DNA from 2 places in the Erwinia billingiae Eb661 genome. Region 2 is predicted to be linked to the other one. Evidence: predicted binding sites of a transcription regulator. Region 2 holds the regulator's gene; the other holds the start of a gene.
The links. Region 2 encodes CRP, which controls carbon source genes, mostly activating them, when cyclic AMP is high. Its sites were predicted from a motif close to ATGTGANNNNNNTCACAT; they were not measured.
Positions count from the first base shown of each region.

Region 1 (5,746 bases), 1.9 Mb from region 2:
GTTGACTGATAAACTAGCCTCTTGATTGTTATATTTATGGAATGAATTAATTGTGAACTATTTCAAAGTTAGCGCGCTTGCTGTGCTTTTACCTTGCTCTTTTGCTGCCTTCACGGCAACGGCCAACCCGCTTACCCTTGGTGCCTCGGTGATTTACAGCCAGAGCCCGTATAAAGGAGGCGAGGGGCGTTACTACCCATTCCCTATTGTTAACTACGAAGGCGACAGCTTCTATGTCCGCAGCCTGACCGCCGGTTATTACCTGTGGAAGGACCAGCAGGATCAGCTTTCTCTGACGATCCTCGGTTCACCGCAAAACTTCGATCCCGATGACACCAAAGACAAGCGTCTGAAGGCGTTAGATAAACGCCATATGACCATGATGGGCGGTGTGACTTACCGTCATACGGCGGATTGGGGGATTGTGCGTACCGTGTTGGCTGGCGATCTGCTGGGCAACAGTGATGGCTTCATTTGGGATGCAACCTACCTTTATCGCTTCCAGTTTGGCGATCTGAGCCTGACGCCGGGCATTGGTGCGCTTTACAGCAGCGACAACCAGAATGACTACTATTATGGTGTGTCGAAGAGCGAATCACGTCGCAGCGGGCTGAGCAGCTATCAGGCTGATGGCAGCTGGAACCCGTATCTGGAACTGACGGCGGCCTACAGCATCAACCAGAGCTGGAACGCCACGCTGTCTGGACGCTATACCCGTTTAAGTTCTGAAGTGAAAGACAGTCCAATGGTGGACAATAATTCTCAGGTCACAATCTGGACCGGAGTCAGTTACACCTTCTGATCCGCTTTCATTGCACTAAATAAGGGCGCTTTGCGCCCTTTTGCACGATTGTGGCGATCAAAATCAGTGCAGGAGGTTCAAATGAGCAAATCCGTTATTTTTTCCGGTGATTCCCGTTTACCTGCCATCGGTCAGGGAACCTGGTACATGGGCGAAAACGCCAACCAACGCAAACAAGAGGTCGCTGCATTACAGGCCGGTCTCGAGTTGGGCCTGAAGCTTATCGACACGGCGGAAATGTATGCCGAAGGCGGTGCCGAGGCAGTGGTAGGTGAAGCTTTGCAAGGCCGTCGCGAAAGCGCCTGGTTAGTATCAAAGGTCTACCCGTGGAATGCCGGTGCTGTCGATGCGGTAGACGCCTGTGAAAGAAGCCTGCGGCGTTTAAAGACCGATTATCTGGATCTTTATCTGCTGCACTGGCGGGGAAATGTGCCGCTGGAGGAAACCATCCTTGCAATGCAGTCGCTGCAACGTCAGGGAAAAATTTTACGTTGGGGAGTGTCTAATTTTGACAGCGACGATTTGTGCGAGTTGTTGTCAGAGGAGGGCGGCACGGACTGTGCGGCAAATCAGGTCCTGTATCACCTCGCATCTCGCGGGATTGAATACGATCTTATTCCAGACTGTCAGCAGCAGCAGATACCCATAATGGCCTATTGCCCGTTGGCTCAGGCAGGAAAACTCCGCCATGCACTGCTCACGCACCCGGTGCTTACGGCAATTGCACAACAAAAGGGCATCAGCGTGGCTCAGGTATTGTTGGCTTGGGCGATCCGTAAAGAAGGGATAGTTGCTATTCCTAAAGCCAGTTCGATAGCGCATGTCGCTGAAAATGCCGCTGCGCTAGAGGTGACGTTAAGCAATGAAGAGTTGGGGATGATCAATCAGGCTTTCCCACCACCGACAGAAAAAATGCCGTTAGACGTGGTTTAACACGCCAGGGGAAGAGTGATTTCCCCTGGGTGTATATCTGCGTGACTTATCAACTACCTTTTCGTACCCGAATCGTCGCGGCAAGGCGTGAAGGGGATTCACCAGCGCTGACCATCGGCTGAGAAATATGGGCCGTCTCGACACAAACCATCGTTTTGTAACCTTCGTTAGCCATATCCCCCATACTGCAGGAGAGTTCCGGACCCGGATTCCAGGTGACAACGTCACTTTGATGGTGGTGATAAACTTCAATTATTCGCTTACCGATTTTGTCGTTGATAACGCTACAATCTTCCGGTTGCGTATGAATACGGTCAACACGATCGGGATAGGTTTGTTTGCCGTCCGGTGAGCTGCCGACGCTGCCGTTAGCCACTTTATCGATAAAGCTGTTACCTAAGCCAGTCACTTCCACACCGTCAATATCGGCTACGCAGAAATAGCTGTGCAGGGCGGCAGTCGCCTCGAAATCACCGTGGGCTTCCAGTTCAATCTCACAACGGCCAGCAAAGCGGAAACGGGCAAACAGCGTGAAGTCATGCGGCCAAAACTTTTTCGTCTGCTCATTACTTTCCAGCACCAGCGTCAGCATCACGCTGTCGTCGTTTTCATCATGCGCCGACAACGTCCAGGGAAGCGTTCGGGCGAAACCATGTGCGGGTTCACCTGCCGGACCAAACCACGGCCAGCAGATCGGCACGCCACCACGAATCGCTTTGCCGGCCGTCCAGGCGGTTTTCTCGCTCAGCCAAATCACCGGCTTTTCGTCAGCGGGCTGCCAGGCTATCAGCTGGGCACCCTGTAGGGTGACGGCGGCACGAACTTTAGGATGTGCGATCACCACAACGGGCAGGTCGCCAATTTTTCGCTGGGAAATATAGGGCGTTATCTGGGTAATAACCGGAAGCGAAAAGATTTTTTCGTTCATCTGTTTTCCTTAGCGTCAGCCAAAAAAAAGGGCGACCGTAGTCGCCCTCATCATCAGTTCACGTCGCTTATTTAGCGATGTGAGCAACCAGGTCCAGGACCTTGTTGGAGTAACCAGTTTCGTTATCGTACCAGGAAACCAGTTTCACGAAAGTGTCGCTCAGTGCGATACCGGCTTTCGCATCGAAGATAGAAGTCAGCGTTTCACCGTTGAAATCGGTAGAAACCACTTCGTCTTCGGTGTAGCCCAGAACGCCTTTCATTTCGCCTTCAGCGGCGGCTTTGATTGCTGCACAAATTTCTTTGTAAGAAGCAGGCTTAGCCAGACGTGCAGTCAGGTCAACAACGGAAACGTTAGGGGTAGGAACGCGGAACGCCATACCCGTCAGTTTGCCGTTCAGCTCAGGGATCACTTTACCTACTGCTTTAGCAGCACCGGTAGATGAAGGGATGATGTTCTGAGATGCGCCGCGGCCGCCGCGCCAGTCTTTGTGAGACGGGCCATCAACGGTTTTCTGAGTTGCGGTAGTTGCGTGAACTGTGGTCATCAGTGCTTCAACGATGCCGAACTTGTCGTTGATAACTTTAGCCAGTGGTGCCAGGCAGTTAGTGGTGCAAGATGCGTTAGAAACGATATCCTGGCCAGCGTAAGATTTGTGGTTTACGCCCATCACGAACATTGGGGTGTCATCTTTCGATGGACCAGTCAGCACGACTTTTTTGGCGCCAGCTTCAATGTGTTTACGCGCGGTTTCGTCGGTCAGGAAGATACCTGTTGCTTCAGCAACAACATCAACACCGATTTCGCCCCACTTCAGGTTAGCTGGATCACGTTCAGCGGTAACACGGATGGTTTTGCCGTTAACAACCAGATGGCCGTCTTTAACTTCTACCGTGCCGTCGAAACGACCGTGAGTAGAGTCATACTTCAGCATGTAAGCCATGTACTCTGCGTCCAGCAGATCGTTGATTGCAACGATTTCTACATCAGAACGCTGCTGAGCAGCACGGAAAACGATGCGACCGATACGGCCAAAACCGTTGATACCTACTTTGATAGTCATATATTCCACCAGCTGTTGTTAGTGAATAAAAGGTTGGCTGTAAAATTACAAAAACCTTACCAGGCGTCAAGCGGAATCGCTTCAATAGTTGCGACAAATCAAACCTTCACACAGGAATATCCGTCAAAAAGCATATTCCGTGACCACCACTAAACCTTGATGTTGGGTCGTCTTGCCCGAATATAAAGGGGTGATGAATTCAAAGGGTGATCTGAATCACATTTTCGTCTTCGGATCACTTTCAGACTCCGCCTGAGACGAAAAAAAGCCCTGACGTTGTTAAGTATTTGTTAGAATACTAGCCGATATTTTCAGTTTCACACTGCCAGAGACCCCTAAAATGGCTAAAGACCCGAACGAATTTACCCCAGAGACCGACCTGAACGAGATGCAGCGCTATGTGACGCAGCAGCGTGGCACCGAGCCGCCTTTCTCAGGCAAGCTGTTACACAACAAAGGCGAAGGGATTTATCACTGCCTCGTGTGTAATTCACCGCTGTTCCTGTCGGAATCCAAATATGATTCTGGCTGCGGCTGGCCGAGTTTTTACCAGCCTTATCACGATGATTCCATTAAGTATATTGAAGATGAATCTCATGGCATGCAGCGCATTGAAATCCGCTGTGGCAACTGTGATGCCCATCTGGGACATGTGTTCCCGGACGGCCCACAGCCAACTGGCGAGCGCTATTGCGTGAACTCCGCGTCGTTAAGCTTCTCCGACGACGATGGTAATAACATTAAGGGATAACGGCGATGGAACTTGATGAGATGATCGGCACGCTGACCCCGGAAGTCTATCAACGGCTGGTGACCGCGGTTGAAACCGGGAAATGGGCCGATGGCGTCGCGCTTACGCCAGAGCAAAAAGAGAACAGCCTGCAGTTAGTGATGCTCTGGCAAGCTCGCCATAACGACAATCCGCAACATATGAGTGTGGGTAAGGGTGGCGAGATGGTGATGAAAAGTAAAAAACAGCTCAAAGAAGAGTTTGGCATCACCGATGATCACGTGACTCGCATCAAGCTCCAGTAATTATTCCTGCAGGAATAATCTGCGACGAAGGGGCTCATTGTGGCCCCTTAAATGCCACTGACGACGTTTGAGGGGATCTTTAAAGAACGATCGCCCCTTTGGTCGCCATTTCTTCCAGAGCGCGTTCAGCGTCGCCTGCGGCCAGATTTACTCCCCGACAGCCGGCAGAGAGCACCGTGACGGTATAGCCCAGCGCGAGCGCGTCCAGCACGCTGTACTTCACGCAGTAATCCGTCGCCAGCCCCATCACGGTCAATGCAGTAATCCCCTGCGCTTTTAATACGCTATCCAGACGCGTTTTCTTGCGCCGGCCGTTATCAAAAAAGCCACTGTAACTGTCTATCAGAGGATCGTCACCCTTGTAGACACGCTCAGTGATATAGCGTTGCTCCAGCGCTGGATGTAGCTCCGCACCATAGCTGTGCTGGATACAATGATCGGGCCACCAGACCTGCGGCAATCCCGCCAGTTCGCCTTCGGTCCAGGGTTGGTGTCCTGCGTTCGACGCAAAGCTGCCGTGACTGGCGGGGTGCCAGTCAATCGTGGCTACCACAGGCTGCTGTCGCTGGCTGAACTCTGCCGCATACAGGTTGGCAATCGCGAGGGTGTCATCACCATCCTTCACCGCCAGCGCGCCACCGCTGCAGAAGTCATTCTGTAAATCAATCAGAAGCAGAGCCTGCCGGGTAGCCATCATTTTTTATCACTTCTCGTCAGGAGTCAGTTCACCGCGCAGATTGAGCTGCATCAGTCGCCGCACCTCATCACTGGAGAGGTTCTGGCTGAGCAGGAAGTGCAGCTTGGTCAGCGTCGCTTCCACCGTTAAATCATAGCCACTGATCACACCCGCCAGCGCCAGCGCATTGCCTGTGGCGTAACCGCCCATATTCACTTTACCGGACATACACTGCGTCAGGTTTACCACCACAATGCCCCGCGCGGAAGCTTCTTTCAGCTCTTTCAGGAAAGCCGGGTTCTGTGGGGC
Region 1 is NC_014306.1:2,731,684-2,737,429, reverse strand. It holds gene EBC_RS13880 (MipA/OmpV family protein) at 53-802, shown strand; gene EBC_RS13875 (aldo/keto reductase) at 884-1,735, shown strand; gene EBC_RS13870 (D-hexose-6-phosphate mutarotase) at 1,785-2,663, opposite strand; gene gapA (glyceraldehyde-3-phosphate dehydrogenase) at 2,731-3,726, opposite strand; gene msrB (peptide-methionine (R)-S-oxide reductase MsrB) at 4,067-4,477, shown strand; gene EBC_RS13855 (YeaC family protein) at 4,483-4,761, shown strand; gene pncA (bifunctional nicotinamidase/pyrazinamidase) at 4,841-5,455, opposite strand; gene ansA (asparaginase) at 5,465-5,746, opposite strand, start outside.
Region 1: a site for CRP is predicted at 3,931-3,948, ahead of msrB (peptide-methionine (R)-S-oxide reductase MsrB). Genes of this name have one in related genera too.

Region 2 (5,746 bases):
CAAGCTGATCGCCGCCACCTTCGCCGAGCGCGTGTTCTTCGCAAACTCCGGTGCTGAAGCCAATGAAGCCGCCTTCAAGCTGGCCCGCTATTACGCCTCTAAACGCCATTCGCCGTACAAAAGCAAAATCATCGCTTTCCACAACGGCTTCCATGGCCGCACGCTGTTTACCGTTTCTGTCGGTGGCCAGCCGAAATATTCTGACGGCTTTGGCCCGAAACCTGCCGATATCGTGCATGTGCCGTTCAATGACCTGGATGCGGTCAAAGCGGTCATTGACGATCACACCTGCGCCATCGTGGTTGAGCCGATTCAGGGTGAAGGCGGCGTGATGCCCGCGACCGTTGAATTTATGCAGGGGCTGCGCAAACTCTGTGACGAACATCAGGCGTTGCTGGTACTGGATGAGGTGCAGAGCGGTATGGGTCGCAGCGGCAAGCTGTTCGCCTATGAGCATTACGGCGTGACGCCCGATATCCTCAGCACCGCGAAAGCGCTGGGCGGCGGTTTCCCGGTCAGTGCGATGCTGACCACCAACGAAATTGCCTCCACCATGTCGCCAGGCGTGCACGGCACCACCTACGGCGGAAATCCGCTGGCCTGTGCCATTGCCGAAGCCGCGCTGGATATCATCAATACCGAAGCGGTGTTGAGCGGGGTGGAAACGCGTCGTGAGCAGTTTGTCACCGCGCTGAAAGCGCTGGACGCGAAGCTGGATCTCTTCAGCGACATTCGCGGTAAAGGGTTGCTGATTGGTGCGGCGCTGAAGCCACAACATGCGGGCAAAGCGCGCGATATTCTGAATGCCGCCGCCGCTGAAGGGGTGATGATCCTGAATGCCGGTACCGATGTGATCCGCTTTGCGCCCTCGCTGGTGATTGAGCCGACCGACATTGAAGAAGGCATGGCGCGCTTCGCCAAAGCCGTCGAAAAAGTCCTGTCTTAACCGACAAAAACGGGAGCTGAGTGGCTCAGCTCCCGATCCGCGCCTGCCGTTCTCCGCACCATTCTGCTTACGTCGACTTCCTTAACCGTCGGGACAACCAGCGCCCATGATGCGGCCGCGCGCTCCACGCCAGTGACGAGATGGTGTGCATCACGCTGAGGTGCCCCAGGATCCGCTTCACATGCCTTTCCAGGATGGTCACCGGCCCCTGATTCAACTCCATCTGCGTATCCAGCACGTTCGCTTCTGAGCTCGGCCCGTCATACTCCAGCCGCTGTTGGCAACGCTGCAACGCAACCTCACAGGCCTGCAGATAACGCTCCGCCAGCGACGAGGTCAGCATGGTGTGTTCCCGCGCCAGCGTGGTCATGGCATTGATATGCTCGACGATAAACTGGCTGTGCGTCACCCACAGTTTCATATCCGCCAGATAGCTGGGATCAAAGCCTGGCTCCTGCATCGACTGATTGAGCGAGTTGAACAGGGCGTTGTGCGCCTGATTAACGCGGATACGCTGATAGGCCAGCTTCACCGGGTCCTGTTCATTCCCCAGCAATAACCGCAGCGCATCCTGATAGGTTTCCAGCGCGTCATGCGCATTCTGCCGCAGCAACCCGCTTTGCCATTGCGGCCACAACCAGATGGTGCCGCCGAAGGCAATCAGGCAACCCATCAGCGTATCCAGTAAACGCGGCAGCAGGAAGTCTGCGCCGTTAAGCGAGAGCAGCTGCAACGAATACACTGCGGTGACCGTAAAGCCAATCATCGCAAAGCCGTAGAATTTACGGATAAACAGGTAGCTGATAAGGGTAATGGCTAGCATCACCAGCAGCACGATGGATTCGGGTGCCTGCAGGCGCAAGGTCACCGCGGCAATCACCAACCCGGCCAGCGTGCCCAGCGCACGGTGCTGGATGCGGACGCGCGTTGCGCTGTAACCGTTCTGGCTGACAAACATGACCGTCATCAGGATCCAGTAGGGTTTGGGCAGATTAAAGAACAGCGCCAGCGAACTGGCAAAGGTCAGCATCACCGCAAAGCGGGCGGCGGTGCGCAAGGCGGCCGATTTCAGCGACAAATAGCTTTTGATGGCCGGCAGCAGCGGCAGTCGGCGCTGCCGGTCAGCCATCAAATCGCGCTGATAAAGGGGACGCTGGGTACGCAGCACCCGACCAATCCGGCTGAAGTGGTAATAGCAGAAGGTGCCCACCGGGTTATCCGGATTCTGCCGTGAGATCTTCTCCAGCGCCTGAAGCTGCTTATCCATGGTGAAGCGCTCGGGCAGCTTGTGGTAAAGGATATCGTCGGCCAGTTCACGCAGCCTGGCGGCGATGGTCTGCGCGTTCCAGCGGATCACCGCTTCGGCATGGCTTTGCTCCACCAGCTTTTGCACTTCTTCCGGCTGATGCAGGCTGACGGAGATGTGCTCCTGCAAATCTAGCGCGATTTGAAACGCGCGGGTCAGCCGCTTGTGGTGATTGTTGTTGGTGGCTGACAGCATATGCATCTGCTGATAGCAGGTGGTGATCAGGTCGACCGCTTTTTGCTGGCGCGCCAGCAGCGGAGGCAGGGCTTTCTCCGGATCGGTGAGTTTGGTCAGCAGGGTGTATTTCGCTTCGCAGTAACCCGCCAGCTCGCGATAGAGCAGGCTTAAGGTTTCCCGCAGCGGCTGCTCTTTCCACAGCCAGAACCAGACCCAGTTGAACACGCCGTACCAGATGGTGCCGAGCACGTAGAGCATCGGCGGTTCCCACACCGGCATGCGTCCTGCCAGGCTAAGGGTGAAGATTGCGGCTATCAGCGAGCCGGGCAGCAGGCGGCCATGCAGCGGGCTGATTTCACCGGTGACGCCCAGCAGCATCGCCATCGAAAACAGGATCACGGGCAGGGGAACGTGGTGACCGGCAAGATACTGGATCAGGAAACTGCTGAAGGCAAACAGGCTTCCGCCAACGATCAGGCGTTTGAAAAAGCGCTTATGAGGAGTATCAAGGCCAGCGAGGTTGCAACAGGCAGGGACTAAGGAAAACAGCAACCCTTTTTGCAAGTCGCCCAGTAGCCATCCCATCGCTACCGGTAAACAGAGCACCAGCGTCTGGCGCAATGCGTAGTTGATCTCCGGGTGATAAATCAGTCGACGCCACATCACTCCACACCAAATAAAAAGGCGCAACACCAGGTGTTGCGCCGTGGATCAGAGCCGATTAGCGAGTGCCGTAGACAACGATAGTTTTACCGTGTGCCGAGATCAGGTTCTGATCTTCCAGCATCTTCAAAATGCGTCCCACTGTTTCACGAGAACAGCCAACGATTTGCCCAATTTCCTGGCGGGTGATCTTGATCTGCATCCCATCCGGGTGCGTCATGGCGTCCGGTTGTTTTGCCAGGTTCAGCAAGGTCTGCGCGATGCGACCCGTCACATCGAGGAAAGCTAAATTGCCCACTTTCTCAGAAGTGACCTGCAAGCGATTCGCCATCTGTGCAGACAGGCGCATCAGAATGTCAGGGTTAACCTGGATCAGCTGACGGAATTTTTTGTAAGAGATTTCAGCCACTTCACAGGCTGTCTTCGCGCGTACCCACGCGCTACGCTCCTGACCTTCTTCAAACAGGCCAAGCTCGCCAATAAAGTCGCCCTGATTGAGGTAAGACAGGATCATCTCTTTGCCTTCTTCATCCTTGATAAGCACCGCTACTGAACCTTTGACGATATAGTAGAGGGTTTCTGCCTTTTCACCCTGATGAATCAGCGTGCTCTTGGATGGATACTTATGAATATGGCAATGAGACAGGAACCATTCAAGTGTCGGGTCTGTTTGCGGTTTGCCGAGAACCATTCGCTGTTATCCTCTGTTGTAATCGTGCCTAAATACAGGGGCAGAGTTCCCTGCCAGGCGTTGAAATAGTCAAGCGTTTCCCATCAGGAAATTTATTCGGGCCTCTGTTAAAAGCCTGGCTCGTTATGCGATTCGTTTCGTCGTGCCTGTAGAGTACTGACGAAAATATTACAGCTTTGTTTGTAGCACAGCTTTCAACGAGTGTCTTGTGTTGTCTCGCTTCAGCATAGTGCGAAAATTGCCGCATTGCCGTTTTTCTGCCTAAAGCGTAATCTGGCGATAACTGAATGAATTAGAGGAAATTGTTATGCAGGCTCGAGTCAAGTGGGTTGAAGGGTTAACGTTTTTGGGAGAATCCTCATCCGGGCATCAGGTTCTGATGGACGGAAATGCGGGCGATAAAGCCCCGAGCCCGATGGAGATGGTGTTGATGGCCGCGGGCGGATGCAGCGCAATCGACGTGGTTTCCATTCTGCAGAAGGGCCGCCACGACGTAAAGGATTGCGAAGTGAAGCTCAGCTCCGAACGCCGTGAAGAGGCCCCGCGCCTGTTCACCCACATCAATCTGCACTTTATCGTCACCGGCGTGGCCTTAGGCGATAAAGCGGTGTCGCGTGCCGTCGATCTCTCCGCGGAGAAATATTGCTCGGTGGCACTGATGCTGGGCAAGGGCGTGGAAATCACCCACAGCTATGAAGTGATTGAGTTACCGGCGTAAGTCATCCCATCGCCGCCCTAAGCCCCGTGCCCGCGGGGCTTACTCTATTTTCTTACCCTGGATCAGACGCTTCACCAGCGGCCCCATAATCAGCTCCATCGCCAGCCCCATCTTGCCGCCCGGCACCACCAGCGTATTGATGTGCGAGATAAAGGATCCCTGCAGCATCGACAGCAAATACGGGAAGTCGATATCTTCCAGCGCCTGGAAATGGATCACCACAAAGCTTTCATCCAGCGACGGGATACCGCGCGCCGCGAACGGGTTAGAGGTATCCACCGTCGGCACGCGCTGGAAGTTAATGTGCGTGCGGGAGAACTGCGGCGTAATAAAGTTGATGTAATCCTCCATGGATCGCACCACCGAATCCATCACCGCTTCGCGTGAGTGGCCGCGTTCGCTGGTATCGCGCACCAGTTTCTGGATCCACTCCAGGTTAACGATCGGTACCACGCCAACCAGCAAATCAACCTGCTGCGAGACATTGTTCTGCGGCGTCACCACGCCACCATGCAGCCCTTCATAAAACAGCACGTCGGTCGGTTCCGGCAGGGGTTGCCACGGCGTAAAGGTTCCCGGAACCTGATTCCAGGGTACCGCTTCATCATAGGTGTGCAGATATTTGCGGGATTTGCCGCTGCCTGACCGGCCATATTCCGCGAAGGTCTGTTCGAGCAGGGCGAAGTCATTGGCTTCCGGGCCGAAATAGCTGATATGGCGGCCCATATCGCGCGCTTTACGGATCGCCATATCCATTTCAGGACGGGTATAACGGTGAAAGCTGTCGCCTTCGACTTCGGCGGCATGCAGATTCAGCTGCTGGAAAATTTTTCTGAAGGCCAGGCTGGTGGTGGTGGTTCCCGCCCCGCTGGAGCCGGTGACGGCAATAACCGGATGTTTGGCTGACATGCGCATACCTCCCTGAGTAAAGTCACATCGATCACGCATTGGTACCATGTTTCGCGCACGGGTGTCATCTTTGCCACTCTCTGATGCCAAAAAAGCAACGCTGCGCCGCATTTTTGCTGCTTCAATTCGGCCACGAATATCCGCAGACTGACAAAAATGATGCAGGAGAAGGTGCCAGATGAATATGCCGTCGTCACGCTGGTGGTGGGATCTTTCCACCCGAGAATTCAGTGAGCTGGACATGGATAAAGTGATCGCGGTGCTGCCGATTGGCGCCGTCGAGCAGCATGGTCCGCACCTGCCGGTCCGGGTGGATGCCGCCATCAACGCGGGCAT
Region 2 is NC_014306.1:4,623,559-4,629,304, reverse strand. It holds gene argD (bifunctional acetylornithine/succinyldiaminopimelate transaminase) at 1-946, shown strand, start outside; gene EBC_RS22565 (YccS/YhfK family putative transporter) at 1,014-3,092, opposite strand; gene crp (cAMP-activated global transcriptional regulator CRP) at 3,151-3,783, opposite strand; gene EBC_RS22555 (OsmC family protein) at 4,091-4,501, shown strand; gene EBC_RS22550 (phosphoribulokinase) at 4,541-5,410, opposite strand; gene EBC_RS22545 (creatininase family protein) at 5,589-5,746, shown strand, end outside.